3 regions of the Shewanella sp. T24-MNA-CIBAN-0130 genome follow, and region 1 is predicted to be linked to each of the others. Evidence: predicted binding sites of a transcription regulator. Region 1 holds the regulator's gene; each other region holds the start of a gene.
The links. Region 1 encodes LexA, which represses DNA repair genes until DNA is damaged. Its sites were predicted from a motif close to TACTGTATNNNNATACAGTA; they were not measured.

Region 1 (8,121 bases):
TTTATGAGCGTTTATACTCATCTTATTGGTACTTACTAAATGGTTTTGATTTAGTTAACCTCTACTCAGGTTAAAAGATGGGGGTTATTGACGTTTAAGTGACTCATTTAACTGATCGACTTGATCTTGCTGCTTTTTACGGCAGGTGGCAATATCGTCTGGGTGACCATACTTGCAAGGATCGCTTGCCAGAATGGCTCTAGGAAGATTAATCACCATATAGTCAGTGTCATTTTTATTGTCATCCCCATTGCCAGCCTTACCAATACGGATTGGATTTGTTCCACTACAAGCCGTTAGCAGCACTAAACTCGATAACAATGTTAATTGAATTATCAGCTGCTTCATTGTTGTAATATCCCTTGTTTTTCACGTGCGAGAATTACCATCCGAAACATACCCCATGCCATAATGACAGCACCAGTAACCAACATAATATTGATGAGTACAGGGTTGGCTAACATAGGTAAAAAGTCTTGGTTAAATCCGGCAAATATTCCGTAAAGTCCTAGGCCAAATAGTAATGTACCGGGAACATCGGTAATGGCCACTATCAGCATACTGCGGTTAATTCGTGCTAATGCGGCTTGAGTTGTTTCTTGGGTCATAGACTCATCCTTGGGTTTTATTCATCCTTTAAAGCCACTCGCAATGACATAGTTTTTTGCTTCAAGTTCCAATTCTGACCTTTATTATCCGTGATTATGTTGTGGGATCCAATAAAGTTATAATTGAGAAAAATCCACCTTGTGGATCAGTAAGAACAGAGAAACGACCTACATCAGGAATATCGGTCGCAGGCACACAGATGGTAGCTCCTAGACTTTTGGCTTTTGCAACTGAAGCATCGCAATCGTCGACAGCAAAATAATTCATCCAATGCGCAGGAGCATCGCCCCATTCTTCAGTCATTTCCAACATGCCACCAATGGCTTGCTCGCCGACATACAATTGCGTGTATTCAAACTCAGCCATGTCAGCTAGCTTGGTTTGGTAGCCTAATACATGGCTATAAAACTGTTTCGCGCCAGCGGTATCACGACAAGCAAGCTCAACCCAACATAGGGTATTTGATTCTTGCGATCGCTTGATGCCAATATGGTCTTGGCCTTGCCACAATGCAAAACGACAGCCTTCTGGATCTGTGCATAGCGCCATTCGACCAGCATCTGCGACAGAATGAGGCCCCGCAATAATCTCACCTCCAGCTTGAATCACAGCCATAGAGGTAGCATCGACATCATCGACCGCAAAATAAATTGTCCAATGAGTAGGTAATGCCTCCATTTCTGCCGGCATTGGGTACATTGCCGCAATATCATCACCGTCTATTTGCAGCATAGTATAATGCCCTTCTGGCATGGGCATATCATCGGCTTCCCAGCCAAATAATGCCTGATAAAATGCTTTACCTGCCGCCCAATCATGAGTCGCTAGTTCAATCCAGCAAGGTTGTCCTTGTTGATACTCTTGTACCTGCATTATCATCATCCTCTATAAAAAATAGTTGCTTTTATATGGCCAACATGAAACGTGTCTCATAAGTTAAGTCGATATCAGCAGAAAAGCAAAAAGCCTTCAAACGAAGGCTTTTTTGAACAATTATAATTCTATGTAACAAGTTAAGATTATTTAAATACCGGTAAGATATCCGCCATTGCCAGTAAGTGACATGTTGCTGTGATCATCCCAAACAACACCACCAGTACAATCAGCGGAGTCCCACCTGGCACCTTAAAACCGTCGGCATTGGGATATTGTTGCCTCACTTTATAAGCCAACAAAGCGGGTACAATAACGGCCCATATGGTGGCCGCAAGCGCAGCAAATCCAATCGCTAAAATAAATCCATTCGGAAATAATAAACCCAGTATTGTCGGCGGTATAAACGTAACCGCGGCCGTTTTAATCCGTCCGGTGCGTGAATCATCAAAATTAAAGAGATCGGCAAGGTAGTCAAACAGCCCGAGTGTCACCCCTAAAAATGATGATGCAACGGCAAGATTGGCAAACAGGGTTAACATGTTATCAAGCCATTGGCTGGCAATCACCCCCGACAAGGCCGCGACTAACACCCCGATATTGCCCCCTTGCGCAATAATATCGGCAAACTGGCTGCGTTGAATATTGCCCATTGTCGCCACTAACCAACACACATAAATAACCAATGCGATACTGGTTCCAGTAACGATGGCTTTCACAATCGTATTGGCATCTTTACCGTAATACTTTACTAAGCTCGGCACGTTACCGTGATAACCAAAACTGGCCAACCCAAAAGGAATAGCAGCGAGTAAATAAGGCAGATAACGCGACTCACCATCGGGTGACGCCAATTTCACCGTGTCAATGTCGATTAATAAATTACCGATAGCCAAGAAGAAAGTGATCATCATACCACCGAGCATGATGGTGGTGATCCGATCGACCGCTTTAGTACTGATAAACACCACAAGTGCCAAGACAATAGCAAAAACCAAACCCGCCACGCTCTGAGGCAAACTAACACCCAGAGCCGATAAGCTGTGATTAACAATCGACCCGCCACCACTGATATAAGCATAGGTTAAAATATACAACACAAAGGCAATAGATACGCCGTTAATCACCCGCCAAAACTGCCCTAGAGTTACGCGGGTTAAGGTGTCAAAACTATCGCCAGGTTCAAAATGCAAATTGGCTTCTAATAACAGCAAACCCGACATTAACATGCAAAACCATACACCTAACAACATGGCTAATGAATAACCAAACCACATTCCTGCACTAACGACCGGCAAGGAAAACATGCCCGCACCGACTGTGGTCCCAGCAATAATCATCGCCCCACCCAATACTGACTTACCGCTAGCTCGATGCTTTGCTGCATTCATGTGGTTGGCCATTATTGTCCGTGCTCCGCTGCCACACTATCAACAATGGTTTGTCTTACTGAAGAACTGAGTAATTTATTGGCATTATCTCGAATTCTTATCACTTCAGAACGATTCTCGACACTGCATAAATATCCCAATTCTTTTAGTTTCACGCTCAAGGTGTTATACAACTTTTTATCATAAAATTCTGGTGCGGTAATGCCATGTAGAGCCCCTAAACGTTGGGCTAACATATGACTATCGGTTTCCAATCCTGAACGCTCAAGCTCCGGATTTATCGCCAGTAAATTAAAGATAATGGCATAGCGTTGCAACGTCTCATTGATGGTTTCAGCAAGCAGTAACACTTGAGTAATATGGTGAGGCGTGATCACCAACTGATCGCTACCGCTCAACAGACCTTGTTCAACCATAAAGTCTAAAATGCAATCTACATGTTTAGGAACATCATCAATACCCATAAAAAGTTCAGCTTTAAGTAATGGGTAAAAATCCATCACTATGGCATGGATTCGGGTGCGATCGCACACATCATAGTGCACTAAACAACTGGCGATGAGTGAAGGTAATGCCATTAAATGAATAATATTATTACGGTAATAACTCATGGTAATAGCAACTTTTTCATCAACCGAAATTATCTCGCCAATAAGGTCCTTAGTACTGACAAACTTATTTAACGACAGACAATGATCAACAATTGACTTGCCATTACCCTCTGCAACGGATGCGTAATGGGTATAAGGCACTGTGTTAAGTAATGCTAAATACAAATCAAGCTGACGTTCTAACTGGCTTCTTTCTAATGCATTTTGCTCTGATGCCAATAACACTAAACTGGTCAATGTCACCGAGCTGGCCGCAGCAGCGCCGTTGATATTGGTCATTACACGATTGGCTAGTAAGTTGACCGATGGGGTAAACCATGATGGTTTCTGATCAGGATCGTTCGCAATCTCTTTACGCCATTCTGGCGCCTGCTCGTTTAAGAAATGTTGTAAATTAATCGGCTCACCAAAGTTCACATAACCTTGGCCAAAATTGCCTAATTTACGCAGAGCCCCAAATAACTGCCAAACAGATTCTTTTTTCTTTTTCTTACCGCTTAATTCTTTATGGTAAGTGGCCACTTCCATCACATGGTCATAACCTAAATACACAGGCACTAAGGTCACAGGGCGTTCAATGCCACGTAACACACTATTAATAGTCATCGCTAACATACCGGTTTTAGGCGCTAGCAAACGCCCGGTACGAGAACGACCACCTTCAGTGAAATACTCGACCGAATAGCCCTTAGCAAATAACTGATCTAAGTATTCACGAAATACTGCGGTATAGAGTTTTTTTCCATTAAAACTACGACGGATAAAGAATGCTCCGCCACGACGGAACATAGGCCCAGCAGGCCAAAAGTTAAGATTAATACCGGCAGCAATGTGCGGTGGAACCATACCCTGATAATACAAAATATATGACAACAGTAAGTAATCCATATGACTACGATGACAAGGCACATAGACAATTTCATGGCCGTCATGATGTAACTGCCTTATCTGTTCTGCACCTTTGATATTGATACCACTGTATAATTTGTTCCATAACCAAGTGAGGAAGCGCTCGGCAATGCGCACAAAACTATCAGAATAGTCAGCGGCAATTTCATCAAGGTATTCAATGGCGGTTTCACGGGCTTTCTCGACAGATACTTTTTTGTTTACCGACTCTTCTTCAATGGCTTTCTTGATTGCATCAGATTTAAGTAACGACGCAAAAAGCACTTGCCGATTCGGTAATTGCTGCCCTGTCATCACTTTGCGTTGACGGCGGAAATGCACTCGCGCAACACGGATTAATTTGTGAGCAATTCTTTTATCGGTACCGTGTTCATCAGCCATAAGACGAAGCGATAATGCATTAGAAAACTGTACAAAATTGTGGCGACCTAGAAACAAAATCATTAGCCATTTTCGCAGCCAGGTCGGGTTTTCCCTTTCAAAAAAAGCCGCTTTCATGCTGTCATCTTCTTTACCCGGTGTGCGACCCCAATAAAGGCTCACAGGCACCAACTGAATATCTAACTCAGGACATTGACGATGAAGCGCTAACAGACTGGTAAAACTATTAATAAATTTTTCACCGCTTTCGCGTTTACCAAAAAGCGGTTTGCGGCCTTCAAGACAAACGATGCGTGATACTTTGAGGCCATCCAATTGCAGTGGCTCATATGGACTGGGCATACCAAAGCTCTCAGTGATTTCGCTTAATGCAGCGGCATCACTGATTGATTCTGTTTTCATAACATAAATCAGAGGTTTAGATGGATCTAAATTAAGATCGTCAAAAGGATCATGTGGCACAACAACCGTGAGTACCATCGATTTTTGAATCCATTTTAACGCTCGTAAAAATATTGAATCTGGTTTTGACATGGTTATTTTCGCAACATAAGCCACTGTAATATTGTCGTATAGGATACCAGAAACCAGCCTGCTTACACTATCAGACCGATTTATCTTTACGCTTGAGTTCTCACTATCAGAAATAACATCAGACAATCAATACACAATAACTAATAGAAACAGGTTGTTGAATGATACTTGACCAACAATATTCAAAAAAGAGTTGGTTAATACTTGCACGAACAAAAACACTGTATATAATGACAGTCACTGTATAAAAAGACAGGAACCATCATGAGACCGTTAACGCCGCGCCAAGCAGAAATTTTAGACTTAATTAAAAACAATATCACCGAAACAGGTATGCCACCCACTCGTGCTGAAATTGCGAGTCGTCTTGGCTTTAAAAGTGCTAATGCCGCCGAAGAGCATTTAAAAGCATTAGCCAAAAAAGGTTTTATCGAGATCATACCTGGTACCTCGAGAGGTATTCGTTTACCTCATGAAGAACAGCTTGAAATCGGTCTGCCACTCATTGGACAAGTTGCTGCTGGAGAGCCTATTTTGGCGCAAGAGCATGTAGAACAATATTATCAAGTCGACCCAAATATGTTTAAACCCGCCGCAGATTTTTTATTACGGGTTCGTGGTGATAGCATGAAAAACATTGGTATTTTAGAAGGCGACTTGCTCGCTGTACATAAAATGCAACAAGCGCGTAATGGTCAGGTTGTGGTGGCGCGTGTTGATGATGACGTCACCGTAAAACGATTCGAACAAAAAGGTAATATGATTTATCTGCATGCAGAAAATGAAGATTATAACCCGATAAAAGTAGATTTAAGTTGCCAAAGCCTAACCATCGAAGGGCTTGCAGTTGGCGTTATCCGTAATGGAGATTGGTCATGAACAAACTAATGGGCGTAGCGCCACGTCACCCAGGCTTATGGGTAGATTTAACTGAAACAGATCTGCATGGCAACCAAACCATTCAAACATTACAAACTGTCACCCAAGGTGAAGCAGAACTGAGTCAATTGTGTAGCCAACTGGCGACGTTGAGCCAACAAGGCAGATGGATTGTATTAATTAGTCCACCTCACATAGGCTATAAGCATATGCTGGCCAGTGCTGGAGTGAGAATGGATCGTATTTTACTGGTGCACACCAAAGATGAAGTCGAAACATTATGGGCCATGGAAAAAGCTCTCACGAGCGGAACTTCTAGTGCAGTGGTTACTTGGACAAGTTCACTCGATGCTCGCGATAGTCGTCGATTGGAAATTGTCGCTAAGAGCGCGCGAGCATTAGGCGTGGTAATTGAAGATGTGAATGCTCACTTACCTCACAAACATCAACTTGTTAACTCTACATTAACAAGTGGAGCAGGTAATTTTTGCTCATTTCACTAAGCATAAATCCTTAATTACCAAGCCCTGCATTGAATTCAGGGCTTTTTTTCATCTTTTTTTAGCCTATTTACCAACAAAGTGATCTTGATCAATGTTTAATCTACAAGTAATGTGGTTAACAAGGATGAAACATTCTTCATCTTTAATTGGATAAAATGACAGTAATCAAGATTACTGTCAGACAAATAATCCAAATAGAAATTGATAAGTTCAGTCGTAGGTACAAGCGTGGTGCACAGCTAACAATAAAAGCGTAGACAGTCTGTATACAACCACCAGAGTACTTTGAGTTCATCAAGCTTTTTTCGGGAACCGAAGAGTTTGCATAGAGCTGAGATTTACTGTGTGACTTTTCTTTGTAGTTGCTATTTTGCAATTAGCAGGGGAGTAGTCTTGTGAAGCAATGGTTGTATTTTTTATTGGTTGTGTGGGTAGCACTTCCGCTTGGGGCAACAGAAATGCCCCTCAACATGACCCAAGGCGTGACGGATATCAGTGGTAAGGTTTATGACCTCCATATGACGATTCTTTACATCTGTTGTGCTATTGGGTTAGTGGTGTTTGGGATCATGATTTATTCGATGATTTATCACCGCAAATCAAAAGGTGCCGTTGCGGCCAATTTTCACGAAAGTACCAAAGTGGAAATTGCTTGGACCGTCATCCCTTTCATTATCTTAATCGGAATGGCTATTCCAGCCACTAAAACCTTAATTGCCATGGAAGATCCCAGCGATGCCGATCTGACCATCAAAATTACTGGGTCACAGTGGAAATGGCACTACAGCTATTTTGATAAAGACATCGAATTTTACAGCTCATTATCCACCCCCAGAGAGCAAATTGATGGCCGTGAGGCCAAAGGCGAAAATTACCTCCTTGAAGTCGATAAGCCGCTAGTACTGCCCATCAATCAAAAGGTGCGTTTCTTGATGACATCTGATGATGTTATCCACTCATGGTGGGTACCCGCTTTCGCGGTTAAAAAAGATGCCAACCCAGGCTTTATCAACGAAGCCTGGACTCGTATTGATAAGCCTGGAACTTATCGCGGTCAATGTGCTGAGTTATGCGGTAAAGACCATGGATTTATGCCTATTGTGGTACAAGCCTTATCGGAGACTGATTTTGATAATTGGTTAGTTGAACAAAAACAACTGGCCAATAATGCTGCAGTCGCTGCAGCCGCATCAATGTCACAAACCTTGTCCCTTGAAGAGCTAAACACGCAGGGCGAGCAAGTGTACATAGCGCGGTGCGCCGCTTGTCACCAACCTAATGGGGCGGGTCTTCCCGGTGTATTCCCATCATTGATTGGCAGTCCTATCATAAAAGGCCCTGTTGACGATCACCTCAATATTGTATTAAACGGTAAACCAGGCACCGCAATGCAAGCCTTTGCCAAGCAACTTAGCGCCATAGAAATTGCCG
Region 2 (8,121 bases), on a different contig from region 1:
GCAGTAAACGTAGGAGCTTTGGGGCATAAGCGAGCTAGCCGCTCATCTAAACGCCTACAAACCAACTGATTGACAACGGCTCTCGACCACTGTATTTGCATTCCCCTGAAGGTTTTCAATACGTTTTGACCGCTTACACTCCCACTTAGAAACTGGATCTTGTTTGTCCCAAACTTTCATTAATTGACTTTGTTGTTTACTCATTTTGTACTTAGGATATGTCTGTTCCATATACATGTGTGTTCGAGCTATAACGCCACGAGCAGCTATCGGTGGTTGTGCCTTACGATCATCGATACGCATATCACAACTACCAAAGTCAGACACCGCTGAGGGCAGCATAGTAAAGTTGTAGTTGCTGCGTAGTGCGTTTACTGCACCGATGGCAGGGAAAAGATTGTGCATATCGGCTTGCATATATCGATACTCTGTATTCATCTTCTCAGCACACTTACGTCCCTTAAACGACTTACCTTTGTTATCGACACAACTCTTGTGACCATCACGCCACTCACTGAAGGCTCTGCCAAAGTTCTCCGCCGGAACTACATGTTCCCACTCAACCCGTTTTGCCCGTTTAATGTATTTAGAAGTAACAAAACCTGTAGGTGCTTCGATGTTCTTTTTAGCGTCAAATTTAGCACCACAGTAGATGGTTACGCGGTGATCTTGATAGACCTCCCGCTCGAGCATCTTTTTTGCTTTGTTGAATGAATCATTAGATGTATTTCCTGCTGCAATGGCTGTAGAGCTGAGAGCCAGTAGAAAGAGTGGTAGACCAATTTTGAGGAGGTTCATTGAGAACTTCAAGCTAAGGAACAGTGACTAGATAATGCCTGATTTATCTAGTCAGACCAAGCATATGAGTAATACTAACAGTGAAAACATTAATCAAAGCAAAAACCTAGTTAGCACTTAATGCTGGGTACACTTAGCCACTTGTGCTCTATTCCTTGTCGTATTGCATTTAAGTGGTTGAATTAGAGGTTATGGATTTCATGCCGACCTTAAGCAAATGATATTTGTATATTTATCAATTCTGTTTTAAATTACGTTCAAGTTTTTATATGTAATGGAGTACATAAAACATGAATAAGTTAAAGGAATACCCACGCCCATCTAGACCATCAAACCCTTCATCTCTTGAAATGGCTGTTTACAATTTTGAGTTGTTAGCTAAAAAATATTTCGATAAGAAAGCGACTTCGAATCCAAGTGAAGCTTTACTTGAACAACTAAATAATGATTTTCGCCACCTTCAAAGAGAAAAGGATCGCATTAGTTCCATATCAATAGCTCAGGCTGCTTTAGCTGAATACAGAGATCAAGCTAGTAAAGCGACAATAGAAAAATTGACTAATGAAGAGCATCACCCTACAGATAAACTAGCTCAATTTTTAAGGGCTATTGGTGAACCTAAGCCAACGGTTAATCATGAAGCTCATCATATAATTCCTGGTGTCGGTAGGTTTAATCAATTTGCAATTTTAAGTGCTAGATTGAATTTCCATTTAGTAGGGTTTGGTATCAATGACCCAATTAATGGCACATGGTTAATAAACTTTATGAAAAACAAAAGTATAAACTGGGCAACTGAGAGTGCGCCAGTACACCGAAAGCTTCATCGCTATAACTACGAATCTTGGATAGGTATAAATCTTGGCGGGCAGAGAGTACCAAATAAAGAACAGTTTTCTAGAAGGTTAAGTAGTATGAAAACTCATATAAAAACAGGCACGTTACCAAGTACTATATTTGATGCCAAAGATGAACAGTGGAAAGGACTATGAGCGCATACTATTTGAAAAAGCCTAATGGCTCATATGATTTAGTTGATTTAAATACTGTAACAATGACTAATCAAATAGTAAGTAATACTGACCTCACCTTCGAGGTCGTGGTAAGAAAACTAATGGCATTACCCTATGATAATTCCAATATAGCGGACTTGTGGGATGGTGAGTTTGACTGCAATTTTATTCCACAAGCACGAAAGCAAAATTTTGACATAAATGTACTTGGAAATTTTCTATTATTGACTCAATCAGCATATCTATTTCTCGGCGATAAAATCCATCCCTATGGTGAATTTGTAAAGGTCAATGCTGATGGAGAGTCTTTAATGTTATTTAATCCTCAAGTTTTTGCGAATGAAGATCCAACTTTATGTGAAATGAACTATATAGATGGCTTTGAAGACGGTCTTAAGTCATTAGCTTTTTTGAATGAAGATATTCAAAATAAGCTACTTTTTAAGTCAAAATTACAAGGCGGCTATTCTATATATTGCAATGAGGCTTTTAAGAGATTATTTATTAATTCAGAGCTTGAAGGCTTAAACTTTGATAGCGATTTATTAAATCCGTTCTAGTATTTGTTTGTTTTATATAATGACTAACAGTATTGAGCAAAGTTCTTTCGGGTAAAACCTCGTTAACACTTAATGCTGGGTACACTGAGCCATTTGGTTGTGTATTGAGGCGTTAGCAGGTCACGGCGCATTGACCACTTGTGCTCTATGCCTTGAGCTGCTAGAAACATCGTATCACTGCCATAGCGTTGGTTAATGTCATCTAGCGTATGCATCAAAGCTGGATTAGCTTTAGGAGGGTTAAACAAATCGAATTGGTTATGCTTTTCGCTGGCTAAATCGATAAGCCCTATACCGATTTTGTAATAATGTATGCCTTCACGAAAAAGCTTTGGGGCGGCTTCACTCATAGCTTTGGTTAGCTCAACAGTGCAGTTAGTTGGACATGGGAAATGCACAATAGCTTTGTAGCTTACTGGTCGTTCATCATGGGGTGAATTACTGGCAAAAATCAGCATAGTCTTACAGTTTGAGCCTTGCTTACGTGCTTTACTCGATGCGATAGCAACATGCTTACTCAATGCTTGCTGTAACGACTCAAAATCAGTGATGCGCTCACCTACGCTTCTAGTCGAAAATATCTGCTTTTTATCTGCCCTCACCTCATCCCATACTTTACAGGCTTGGCCGTTAAGCTCACGAACGGTACGTTCTATTTCAATACTAAATTGCTTTCTTGCCAGTGTCGGCGGCATAGACGCGAGTTGAAACGCTGTACGGATATTCATTAGCTCAAGCTTCTTACTTATTCGACGTCCTATGCCCCAAACATCCCCTACAGCAAGCTGCTTTAAAATAGCTATACGCTCTTGCTCATTACTAATGAAACAAACCCCTTTATAGCCCTCAATCTTCTTAGCTGCATGGTTGGCGATTTTAGCAAGAGTAAGTGTTTCACCAATACCCACACAGACTGCTAGCCGCGCTTCTTTCCACACAGCACGGCGGATTAACTGGCCTTGCGTAAGGAGGCATTTGATAGCTGGATAACAGTTCTTAAAAGAGAGGAAGCTTTCATCAATAGAGTAAACATGTTGCTCAGGGGCAAAGCGGCCAATGATGTCCATCATTTTGCTAGATAAGTCAGCATAGAGTTCATAATTTGAGGAACAGACAATAACTCCACGTTGAGCGCATAAGGCTTTAACTTGAAAGTAAGGTAGAAACTTCCCAATGCCAGCTTCTTTAGCTTGACGATTAGCAGCAACAATCATCCCATCGTTGTTACTTAGCACAATAACTGGCTTACCGCGCCAATCTGGACGAAACACTTGTTCGGCACTGCAATAGAAGCTATTAGCGTCAACTAGAGCAAACATCTAATTACCACACAACAGAGGGCTTTGACGGTGGCAACGAATAGAACGTGTGACTACGCCTTCAATACTAAAATCATCGTATTCATGAATAATGACAGGTTGGTATTGCTGATTAGAAGAAAGGAGAACACGCCGCTTGGTATCTAGAATCTTACAGACAAACTCGCCATTAAAATTGGCAACGATGACATCGCCGTTTCGAGCAGTCTCATGACGATCAACAATGATCATATCACCATCAAAGATGCCGACGTCTTGCATCGACTCGCCTTGAGCAATACCTATAAAGGTTGAGCTTGGATGCTCAATCAGTAAATCATCCAAGCTCATGCCTAGCTGACTGTATTCAGCTGCTGGACTTTCAAAACCTGTAATGCCTGCTCTTGCAGGTATAGGGATAACGCGCATAGCTAACACCACTGTATATAATTACAGTTATTTTAGCAGTAAAAATTAAAGGTACAAGTATAAAGAATTTATCCCTCTAAAATGGCAGATTTAACATCATTAGAATCGTAACAGATCAAAATTCTAGTGAGTTTGGTAAAGCTATATAATAATTAACAACTAAGATTCTATAACCTGAGTAAATTCATCTGGTAAGTTAAGAAAGATGCTCTTACTCTGTCTCTTTGAAGTCTTTTCGTCAAGTTCATATATTTTTGATCCGGTTGCACAAACAAGTATAGTCAATGCTATTTTTGATCGAGTAAAAGCAACGTAGGTATTACGCAATTCTTCTTTATATGTAGAAAGTTTCTTTTTACTAAAAAGGGGATCAAATACATAGCAATTCTCAGCCTCCAGACTTTTAGAAGAATGATAAGTTAATATTGGTATAGAGTAATTTTCTGAGACTTGTATTACATATTTTTTCGAAACCTCATATCCTGCATCGATCATTGCTGTTTTTATAATCTCAATTTGTTCATTATAGCGGCACAAGATTAGTTGTTGAGCATAAAGCTCACTCGAATTCTTTATGTTCTTGATTAGCCATACAACAGCATCATTTAACTCATCGCAGTACTTAACTTGAGCAAGCTCGTCACTTACCTCATTATCTTTAGATACGCTTACAGAGCCGATAAATGTCTTATTAATCTGAAATCTCAGTGCATTTGATAACTTAACAAGGGACTTTGTAGTCCTATAGTTTCGCGTCAGTTGAAACTTACTACCTTTAAATAGTTGTCCAAATTTAGCAAGATACTGACTATCAGCACCACGAAAGCCGAAGATAGATTGGGCAGGGTCACCTACACAAAAAAGTTTAACCTTATGAATATACATTGTTTTGATGATATCCCATTGAACTAGATTTGTGTCTTGAATCTCGTCAATTATCATGTGTTCATATCGACTAGTTGTTTTTTCAAGGAAGTCAGGCTTGCTCAAGCCTTCTCTCATTTGAACAAGCATGTCATTGTAATCACGATACTTTCCTTTTTTATATTCATCATAAATCTTAAAAATTGCTTCAATATCTGAAGTATAATCAACCAAGTAAGGATCAATTTTCTTGATAGAAAGGATAATGTCGGGATTATTAAAATTCGCCATATGATTGAATAGTGCGATACAACGCTTCACAGTAATGGATTTATTATCTCTTTCGGCAGATTTATTATACTTTTTGATACATGACTGAATGGCATTACGAGCTTGCTCATCTATAAGCGCTGGGAGCATATTCTCTTCGTTAAGAAGGGTGTTACACCAACCACTAAAAGTACTGACAATCATGCCATCTGAATACAGCTTTTGCTCTTTAAGTCGGTATGTAAACTCATGAGCTGCAATTTTAGTAAAAGCAAGCACACAGATAGAACTTGGGTTAACACCTTGAGCAAGTAAATGTCTCACGCGGTCTACTATCAGCCGTGTTTTACCAGCACCAGGGCAACCTTCAACATAAATAGCCGACTTTTTAGATCTAATGATTTTTTCTACTGAATCGCAATCTAATTGCTGTTTCTCGATAATCGGCTTTAATATCTCACGAGCACTTTTAACTGCTTGTTGGTAATTACCTTTAGGCTTGCTATCAAGAACTTTATTAGGGCTTAAAATTGCACCTAATAGAGTATTTAGGCGACAATTGAATGCAGCATCAAGCTGAGCCTTATCAAAAGAGAAATAGAGTTTGTTATCATTAACTTTCCTAAACTTCTTATCCAATATTTTAGCTAACGGCTGTATCGATTTATCTTTTACTAACCGTTTTAACTGTTTATCGGTGAGATCGTCGAGGTATTGAGGTTTTAATAACTGAACGGTTGCGAGTAATGATTCAACCGATGGCATATTCAGCAGAGCAATAGGTGATTTGCTAAAGTTTTGGCGTGACTCAAGTCTGAAATTACATCTTTGTGAAAGGAACCACTCATAGATGCCTTCTAGCTCGCCAGCGACTCGTTCAAATGAGCCAACAAGTCCTTTAATGGCACGTTCTACGAACTTCTTATTCTCTTTGAGAGTTTTATCATAGCCAATAAGATGATGGCTATATCTATCACCTATATAGGTGGTTTCTGTCGCCCAATGACTATTAAATGGGTAGCAAAGACTCTTTTTAACTTTATTGTTATTTGTCATCATAAAAGCGAATAATTGAGATACGCCATGCATGATATATCCAGTATGTAGTTCCAATAACAAAGCATGCTTGAATAACTGCTCATATCGACGGCCTAATACCGACTTAAACTGATACAACATAAAAGAAATAAGCGAGAGACTTAACCGTGTAGGAATAAACTCAATTTCACAGTTATAAACTAAATCTCGGCCATTATTACGCTCATATTCGGGATTAGCGATAAAAACATCAATGTTCCTATAACTATCATTGTCTGCAAAAAACTTAAATCTGGATGTAAAGAACGGCTTTGTATCACCAGTCTTAAACCCTTTATTAACATTACCAACGTTAACTTTCTTTGCTATTAATCTAGCGCTTCTTTCTGATGTTTTTACACAGGCTAAACCACTACTCTCATTTAACAACTTATTTATATCTGTTGATGTCAAAGATAGGCCTATACGTATGTAGTCAATATCAACATTTTCGGCACAAACATTCTTAATGTGATCAGCCATTAATTTTTGTTGATACTTGACTACATGGCTTTTTCTTAATAACTTTAATATTTTATTAACTTTTGTTTTATACTTTAATGTTCTAGGATTAGTTAAAATAGCCATTTCACGATTAAGTTCTGGCTGAACTAAAGGGTATTTATCTGTTTTTGATATATTAAAAATTTTACTCGGCACTACTTTTTTAAAGAATGATGATTGCTTAAAACCATTGGTATGCGACTTAGATTTACTCTTAGATAGCTTAGAACTACTCATACTCTAATACCTATACAATTGTATATTAATCTGACATTTAAGTGTAAGCAGGCTTTCCAGCTGCGAGCTCGCAGTTAGAAAACCACATGTTTACACAACAATTTATTATTAAGTATCGATTCCTTTTAAAAAATCGAACTCCTGTTCACAATCTATAGAGCTGCCTAGTTGAGCATCATATAAAAGAGGAAATATACTTTAGTATCGTTTAGCTCTTCTATATTCAACTCATCTGCTATTGCCATTAAAATTGCTGTTGTATTATTAACGCACATTCATATCGTATATAGACATGATGTGCACTCTCATTAGTTAAACAATGGAATTGATATGTAAAGTTGTCTCAAGTTGAGACAACTTTTGATTCTCGCAAAGACAATATCTGCTCAACACACTCATTAAGCGCCATTAATTCAATTGGATGTAATTTAACTATAAGATTAATAGCTTCTCCTAGTTTAGATGTGTACACACCACCATAAGCTTTATAATTAATATCAGTCATTACTGATTGAATAATACAATCAAGTTCTGAGTAGTCTTTTTCATCATCGGATTCATCATCGGATTCATCATCGGATTCATCATCGGATTCATCATCGGATTCATCATCGGATTCATTATCGGATTCATCATCGAGTTCATCATCGGATTCATCATCAGATTCATCATCGTATTCATCATCGTATTCATCATCAGATTCATCATCGTATTCATCATCGAGTTCATCATCGGATTCATGATTTTCGTCTCCGTAAGGTAAATAATCCTTATCAGGATAAATAGAACCATCCTCACCAAATTTACTTTCAAAACTCTGAATACTTTGTGGTTTAATATGATTAGGTACTTTTAGTTCACTTTTATGTGTTTCATTGCCTGAAAGGCATTTAAACCTCCCATAATGAAAAATTTGTTGCTCTACAATTTTAGCCGTCATAGGCTTATCTAGTTTACAATTTAACTTCAACCAGAAATCTTTGAGTTGGTTCAAACCTTGAGTAACTAAAACACGATTAAGCTTCTGGCAAATATTGGAATTGATTTTTGGAGAACGCCAGTTATAACTAC
Region 3 (8,121 bases), on a different contig from region 1:
CTAAAGCGGTGCATCAAGCCAGTAGCCGCAATGATAAACCTTTTGTGGTTATTGAATGTACCGGCCTGAGTGAAAACCTGTTCGAAAGTGAGTTATTTGGTTACGAGAAAGGAGCCTTTACCGGGGCAACCACCAGTAAAAAAGGTCTGATTGAGATAGCCCACGGCGGCACGGTATTCTTTGATGAGATTGGCGATGTACCGATGAACATGCAAGTTAAACTGCTGAGGTTGCTAGAAACCCAATGTTATCGCGCCGTGGGTGGATTAAAACAAAAACGTTCCGACTTTCGATTAGTCAGCGCCAGCCATAAGAATTTACTCGATTTGGTTGAAAAAGGTGAATTTAGACGCGATCTGTATTACCGCATTGCCGGATTTCCCATTTACTTACCCTCGTTGCGTGAGCGCCTTGATGATATTCCAGGACTCGTAAATCATTTTATAAAGTACTCTGAATACAAACATAAAAGGTTTTCGGCTAACGCATTAAATCTGCTCAGTCATTATGCATATCCAGGTAATATTCGCGAACTGAAAAATATTATTGAACAATCGGCACTGATTGCCAACGAAGATATTATCCACAGCAGTGATTTACCTGAAAGCGTTCAACCTAACCACACATCGACAGATAACAAAAATACACTAAAAACGGCAACGGAACTCATGTCACTCGATGACGTGGAGTACGCATATCTTTCTCAGGTCTGTCAGCAATTTCAAGGATCTCCAGCAGAATTAGCCATTAAGCTTAATATTAGTGTGCGGACCTTATATCGTAAATTACAGCGCTATGAGCTAAAGCTAACAGCGCTGTAATGACGTAATATCAACCATAGTTACCATTAATGTTGATGTATTAGTGAATGCTTTTTATTGCAACACGTTTTCATTGTTGCGGTTGCTGTGCCCATTTCTGATCCGCAGCAACGTTTCTTTGTCGCCATTTCTGATCCACTGCAATGACCATCGTGACTGCCCGCTTCTCCGTCAGCATGATTATGATCACAACAACCACCATTCGCTTGTTTAGCAATATGCTTAGATGAAGGGCGTCCCTGACTTGCCTCGGTATACTCCTCACAGTCAGCTAAATTAGCACCGGCAAGATCGTCTATTGCTGTACGACCATTTTTAGCATGAAAAACACTCAGTTGCCGACTTAATAATTTAGCTAATAGTTGTTGGCCAATGTTACGTACGATCACGCGATTAGCGCCATGTGCCAGTATCAAACTGACTAATTGTTGTTTACCCTCACATCCATCTGTTAGTGCAGGATTGGCAAAACGCCCTTTCACTTGACCTTGATCGTCAATAAAGAGCACCTCATCAGCTTTGCTAAAATGGCTGGAAATATGTTCGTCTTTCATTGGTATGGCGGTAATCATCATTTCTCCTCATGTGCATTTTGCATTAACAACGCTTTACCATTAGTTAAGTCGTCCATTAATTTAAAACACACAGATTTAAGTAACTTCAACTCGGGTTAAGAGGTGGGATAAATAGGCTTAACATAGCTTTTGGCTGCCCCATTAATAGTTAACTGAATTTTAGCGCTTGGTATAACCAAACTACAGTTAATAGCATATGCTATATATACGCTTATTTATGGCATATGCCAGCTTTAATTTAGGGTTTGTGATCTGTTGCACTATTTATATCGACATCAATTATCTAAACATCTGACTGACAATCATTAGTGCCCTTGACCTTATTGCGATAAAAATAGCGGGGCGATTATTCGCTCTGTAGTGGCATTAATCATGAAAAACGAATAAAAAAACCAATAAAACCCCTTAGCATTTTATCTTTGGCAAGCATTTCCATTGGGTCGAATATTGAGGTGTTAGTAAATCACGGCGCATGGCCCACTTTTGCTCTATCCCTTGTGCGGCCAGAAACACAGTGTCGCGACCGTAGCGTTGGTTGATGCCATCTAGCGTGTGCATTAGCGCATGGGTGACCTTAGCGGTATTAAATAAATCAAATTGAAAATGCTTCTCGCTGGCTAAATCAACTAGGCCCACGCCTATTTTGTAATAGCGTACTCCTTGACGAAATAGCCTTGGAGCAGCGTGGGTCATAGCTTTGGTGAGCTCAACGCTGCAATGGGTTGGGCATGGAAAATGTACGATGACTTTATAACTTACTGGCTGTTCGTCATGGGGGGAATTACTCGCAAACAGCAACATGGTTTTACAATGGGAGTCTTGCTGACGCGCTTTGAGCGCCGCAATACCAACATGCTTACTTAACGCTTGTAATAATGACTCATAATCGGTGATGCGCTCGCCCACACTGCGGGTGGAGAAAATTTGCTTTTTATCAGCCCTCGCCTCATCCCATTGTTTACACACTTGGCCGTTAAGCTCGCGCACCGTACGCTCTATTTCAATACTAAACTGCTTTCTCGCAAGACTGGGCGGCATAGAGGCGAGATCAAATGCGCTGCGAATATTGATTAACGCAAGCTTGTTACTCATCTTCCTGCCAATTCCCCATACTTCTGCAACCGCCAACTGTTTTAAAATGTCGGTACGTTGCTGCATAGTCTCGATAACGCACACACCTTGGTATCCCTGGATTTTTTTAGCGGCGTGATTAGCAATTTTAGCCAAGGTCAAGGTTTCGGCTATGCCAACACAAACAGGTAGGCGCGCTTCTTTCCAAACCGCGCGGCGGATTAACTGACCTTGGGTATGCAGGCATTTGATCGCGGGATAACAATGCTTAAAAGACAGAAAGCTTTCATCAATCGAATACACATGCTGCTCTGGGGCAAAACGGCCTATTATTGCCATCATCTTTGCCGATAAATCGGCATACAATTCATAATTAGATGAGCAAACGATGACATTGCGCTGGGCGCATAAGGCTTTAACTTGAAAATAAGGTAAAAACTTTTGAATGCCAGCCTCTTTTGCATGTCGATTAGCGGCCACAATACAGCCATCATTATTGCTGAGCACAATCATCGGTCTACCACGCCAATCAGGACGAAACACCTGTTCAGCACTGCAATAAAAAGCATTGGCATCGACTAAGGCAAACATTTTACCTACTCTTATTTGCTTACAAGCAGTGGGCTTTGACGATGACAACGAATTGAGCGGGTCACCACGCCTTCAATACTAAAATCATCATAGTCGCAGATGGTCACTGGTAAATATTGCTCATTCGATGACACTAGCATTCGCCGTGGCATGTCGAGAATTTTACACACAAATTCACCATTAAAATTAGCCACAATCACATCGCCGCTTTTCGCGGTTTCATGGCGATCGACAATCAATAAATCGCCATCGAAGATCCCCACTCCTTGCATCGACTCGCCCTGGGCTAAGCCAAGAAAAGTCGAACTGGGATGCTGGATTAATATCTCATCAAGACTTAAGCCTAATTGAAGGTATTCGGCTGCAGGGCTTTCAAAGCCAGTAATACCGGCACTCGCTGCAATAGGAATAATGCGCATATGACAACCTCGCACACTTATAACGTGTACTGTATAAAAACACAGTACATCTTACCGCTAAATTTAGTTGGTGCAAGTTTATTTATTTTTTCTTGCGCCATGCCCTGTGCTTTTCAAGCATTGGAGTGGTTTTTATTGAACTTTAGACGCCGCTACACGGCAACCTTATCTGTTGTTTATGAAAGAATATGTTCAAGGTCAAAATATAATCAGAGTGATTGGTCTACACTGATCATCAGTACAAGAATTAACCTAGTTCGTGTATAGCGTAACCAATAGCATTATTTTTCCCTTTGCTCGGGGTCTAGTATGACACTCGCTACATTCCACATTGATATGCAAGATGATAACTGTTCACTGCATCTTACGGGTGATTGGCAATTGGGCCAAGCGCCACTGGGCGCGGATATTTGCGCTACGCTACCCTCTGTTTGTCATTCCGTCACATTAATCACCACAGAGTTGTCGCACTGGGACTCAAGTCTCGCCATTGCCTTATTACAATTGTCACGTTGGTGTGAACAACAACAAATCGCCTTAAATGTAAAAGACACCCCACAAGGATTACAGCAATTACTACAACTTGCTACCGACGTTCCTGTTTATCAAGCAACCAATGATGCTGCCATTGGCGGATTATTAGCAGCCTTACGTAGCTGGCTTATTGTGCAAGGTTTACAAGTACACGACGGATTAGTGTTTGTTGGCGAGAGTTCACTGGCATTGGGTCGTTGGTTCAGAGGCAAAGCCAGTACTCGTCGCAGTGATATCGTGTTTTTTATAGAACAAGCGGGACCTAAAGGACTGGCTATTGTCACCTTAATTAGCCTGCTTGTGGGAATGATATTGGCCTATTTAGGCTCGGTACAGCTGCGGCAATTAGGGGCTCAGGTGTATGTTGCAAATTTAGTGGCTATCGGGATGGTGCGTGAAATGGGCGCGCTCATGACAGGCGTTATCATGGCTGGCAGAACAGGGGCTGCTTATGCTGCGCAATTAGGCACAATGCAGGTCAATGAAGAAATTGATGCTCTGCGCGTAATGGGCATTTCGACCATGGAATTCCTGGTTTTACCTCGATTATTGGCATTGATTTTTATTATGCCACTGATGTGTATTTATTCAGATGTGATCGGCATGATCGGCGGTGCGATTGTTGCCAATGGCATGGGCGTAAGTTACACCCAATATATTTTGCAAACCCAGATTGCGATCGATTGGGTAGACATTTCCACCGGTTTGATAAAAAGCCTCATTTTTGGCTTTCTGATTGCTATAGCGGGTTGTCAGGCAGGCCTTCTTTGCGGTCGAGATTCTAATGCCGTTGGTTTAGCCACCACCAACGCTGTGGTTAAGGCGATTGTCTTTCTTGTGGTCTCTGACGCCGCGCTTAATATTTTGTTCGATAAATTAGGGATCTAATGATGCTTGATGATGCCTTTATCAGTGTTCGCAATCTTTGTGTCGGTTATGGCACTACCGAAGTGCAACGACAGTTAACCTTCGACATTCACAAGAATGATATCTTTTTTGTCATTGGCGGAAGTGGTTGCGGCAAAACGACCTTGCTTAAATCAATGGTAGGACTGTTAACTCCGCTCAAGGGCGAAGTACGCTATCAAGGTAAAAACTTTTATGACGCAGATGAACCGGCGCAAGTGGCTATGCTTAAAGACTGGGGCATTACCTTTCAAACTGGGGCGTTGTTTTCCAGTATGTCACTTGCTGAGAATGTGGCTTTACCGCTGCAACTGTATACCGACCTTTCGGAGCGGCAAATCGCTGAAGCCGTGGCCTATAAACTTGCATTAGTTGGCTTAGCCGGGTTCGAGAAATTTTATCCTGCCGAGTTAAGTGGCGGCATGCACAAACGCGCAGGGTTGGCGCGCGCGATTGCACTGGATCCACAATTGTTGTTTTTTGATGAACCCTCTGCAGGATTAGACCCCATTAGTTGTATGCGCTTAGATCATTTAATAGTGCAAATCTGCCAAGCACTCGATTCGACCGTGATTATCGTGTCGCACGAGCTGCCCAGTATATTGTCAATCGGCACCCGCTGTGTGTATCTGGATAATCAAACCAATACCATGCTCGACTGTGGCGATCCGAGAGAATTAAAACTTAACAGCAGCCAACCTCGGGTGCGACAATTTCTCAATCGTGCTGACAAAGTGGAGGCATCATGAGTAAAAGCCAGCGACTTCCTCTTGCGATTGGTGCCTTTATTCTGGGCGCTATTATCTTAGTGTTTATTGCACTGTTATTCTTTTCTGGAGGACGGATATTTGCCGAAAAAGCCCCCGTAGTGATGTTTTTCAACAACTCAATCCAAGGGCTTCAGGTGGGCGCCCCCGTGAAGTTAAAAGGGGTTGTGATCGGTGAAATAAGCGATATCAGTATCGATTTCCCCAATAACAATAGCCAAGGTATTACCGCCGCTGTTCATGCTAATTTGTTGTTGAAACGCATCAATCTAAAGGGTATTCAAGTGGGCGAAGAGTTTTTCTTCCACGCCATCGATAACGGTTTACGTGCCCAGTTGAATTATCAGAGTTTATTAACTGGGCTGCTCTATGTTGAGTTAGATTTTTATCCCAGTACTGTGCCTCAGTTTCATGGTGGAAACAACGCCATATTAGAGCTGCCAACCATAGAAACTGATTTCGAATCCTTGTCAAAAGATTTGCAATCTTTGAACCTTAAAAGCTTAGTCAATAATGTTGATAATTTGGCCCAACAACTCAGCGACATAGCTGCCAGCGGACAAATACAACAGGCACTGGAAAGCTTTGACAGTGCGGCTAACGCAGTCAAAAACACCGCTGTTCACATCGATACGACTCAGGCTACGTTAGGACAACATAGTGCTGAAGTTCTGGTCAAACTGGATAATCTACTTGTCCAATTGAACCAAGATGAACCTAAGGTTATTCAATCACTTGATCACAGTTTGACGGCATTACGCGAGACATTATTAAGCATTAATCAGCTCACATCCCAAGCGGGTAATTCACTTGCTCAAGATTCGCCGCTATTAATCAAGTTAGATAACACGCTAGAAGAAATTCACCGCGCCGCGCGATCACTACGCAGTTTGAGCGAAACCTTAGATGAACAGCCTGAGGCCATCATCCGCGGCAAAAAAACCATACCTTTAGGAGAATAACGTCATGAAATTTGGGTCGTGGTCAATTCATTGGGGAGCCTGCCTACTTGCGCTTAGTCTGCTTTTTGGCTGCCAAAGCTCACCCACGAAACAGTATTTTGTGCTCACGGCTATCCCCAGCCAAATTGAAGCGGGCAGTACACGCTTAGATCGTGATATTGGTATTGGGCCAGTCGAGATTGCTGAGTATCTTAACTTCACTCAGGTGGTGTACCAGCGGGAAGATGGCAGTTTGCAAAGATTCACCAATAGCTATTGGGCTGAACCACTAGACCAAGGCATTAGTCGGGTCATTCGTCTTAACCTTAGCCAAGGCGATCGCAGTCGTAACTTGATATTGTTTCCTTGGCGAGCAGATAACCGTCCTCAATACAGCATAAAAATTAAAATCATCAGTCTCAATCGTGATGGCGTCAACGCCAGAATGAATGCTAATTGGGAACTAATAGATATCCCATCAAACCGTCATATAGAACGACAACATTTTGCGGCGACGACTGAGGCAGGCTCAACAGCCGCTGAATTGGTTAACGCGTACAGCTATTTATTAGCTCAATTGGCTCAGGAAATTGATAAATCGCTGCAACGACTGCCTAATTAAGCGACCGCATGACGATCTGGTTAACTAAGTTCTGATTAAAAAGTAATAGGCTGTGACAACGTCACTCATTGCATGGTATGTAGCCGCTGGATCACCTATGCAACGAAACAAAAGATAACCTGAGGTTAGTTAGCGTTAGCGAGGCACCGATAATATTGTCAGCGCTTATACCTTATCCATCAGCGTCATCATGCTGGCTATTGAAGCGTGAAAACCATGTTCATATTGCAGTCACTAAAATTTGCTAACAATTCAAATATTGACATTTTTTGTCAATCTTTCAAGATAACCTGGCAAATAATTCTGTCAACACATTGGCTAAGGAAAACGATAACAATGAATAGATCCTTAATTGCGATTGGATTAACAACGGCACTATTAACGGGTTGTGGCGTATCTGATACAAATAACACTAAACTTGCAACCGTGACCTCACCTGCACCAGCTCAAGCAGAGTTAGGTACTTTTGGGGTAGACTTAGCCGCGCGTAATGAAGCGGTTAAACCTGGCGATGACTTTTTTATGTATTCAAGTGGCACTTGGTACGACAACTTTGTCATGCCAGCCGACAAAACCCGTTATGGCGCCTTTAATGCGTTGGCTGAGCGCAGTGAACATCAAGTCAAAGCGATTGTTGACGATATTGCCAGTCGCAGTGACTTAACTGCAGAAGAGCAATTAATTGCTGATTTTTATCATGCCTATATGGATACCGAGACCATCAATAAGTTAGGTATCACGCCCATTAAAGGTACCTTAGATCAAATTGCCGCGATAAACTCAACTCAAGACTTAACTAAAGTCTTCGGCGAGGCTTGGCTTACCGGTGCATCATCACCGATTGACGGAGGCATGTGGTTTAACCGTTTAGATC

Region 2: a site for LexA is predicted at 4,108-4,127, ahead of AAEZ02_RS14965 (LexA family protein). Genes of this name have one in related genera too.
Region 3: a site for LexA is predicted at 3,505-3,524, ahead of AAEZ02_RS09765 (LexA family protein). Genes of this name have one in related genera too.

What each region holds. Positions count from the first base shown of each region.
Region 1 is NZ_JBEOPP010000002.1:130,909-139,029, forward strand. It holds gene AAEZ02_RS01600 (hypothetical protein) at 85-348, opposite strand; gene AAEZ02_RS01605 (hypothetical protein) at 345-608, opposite strand; gene AAEZ02_RS01610 (VOC family protein) at 703-1,482, opposite strand; gene mtr (tryptophan permease) at 1,629-2,885, opposite strand; gene plsB (glycerol-3-phosphate 1-O-acyltransferase PlsB) at 2,885-5,308, opposite strand; gene lexA (transcriptional repressor LexA) at 5,573-6,187, shown strand; gene AAEZ02_RS01630 (cell division inhibitor SulA) at 6,184-6,690, shown strand; gene coxB (cytochrome c oxidase subunit II) at 7,086-8,121, shown strand, end outside.
Region 2 is NZ_JBEOPP010000039.1:6,381-14,501, forward strand. It holds gene AAEZ02_RS14945 (endonuclease) at 55-798, opposite strand; gene AAEZ02_RS14950 (AHH domain-containing protein) at 1,089-1,790, shown strand; gene AAEZ02_RS14955 (hypothetical protein) at 1,787-2,371, shown strand; gene AAEZ02_RS14960 (Y-family DNA polymerase) at 2,434-3,690, opposite strand; gene AAEZ02_RS14965 (LexA family protein) at 3,691-4,098, opposite strand; gene AAEZ02_RS14970 (UvrD-helicase domain-containing protein) at 4,258-7,050, opposite strand; gene AAEZ02_RS14975 (hypothetical protein) at 7,394-8,121, opposite strand, start outside.
Region 3 is NZ_JBEOPP010000018.1:57,844-65,964, forward strand. It holds gene AAEZ02_RS09750 (sigma-54 interaction domain-containing protein) at 1-821, shown strand, start outside; gene AAEZ02_RS09755 (NifB/NifX family molybdenum-iron cluster-binding protein) at 848-1,393, opposite strand; gene AAEZ02_RS09760 (Y-family DNA polymerase) at 1,802-3,058, opposite strand; gene AAEZ02_RS09765 (LexA family protein) at 3,070-3,477, opposite strand; gene AAEZ02_RS09770 (MlaE family ABC transporter permease) at 3,787-4,899, shown strand; gene AAEZ02_RS09775 (ABC transporter ATP-binding protein) at 4,902-5,666, shown strand; gene AAEZ02_RS09780 (MlaD family protein) at 5,663-6,646, shown strand; gene AAEZ02_RS09785 (PqiC family protein) at 6,651-7,247, shown strand; gene AAEZ02_RS09790 (M13 family metallopeptidase) at 7,584-8,121, shown strand, end outside.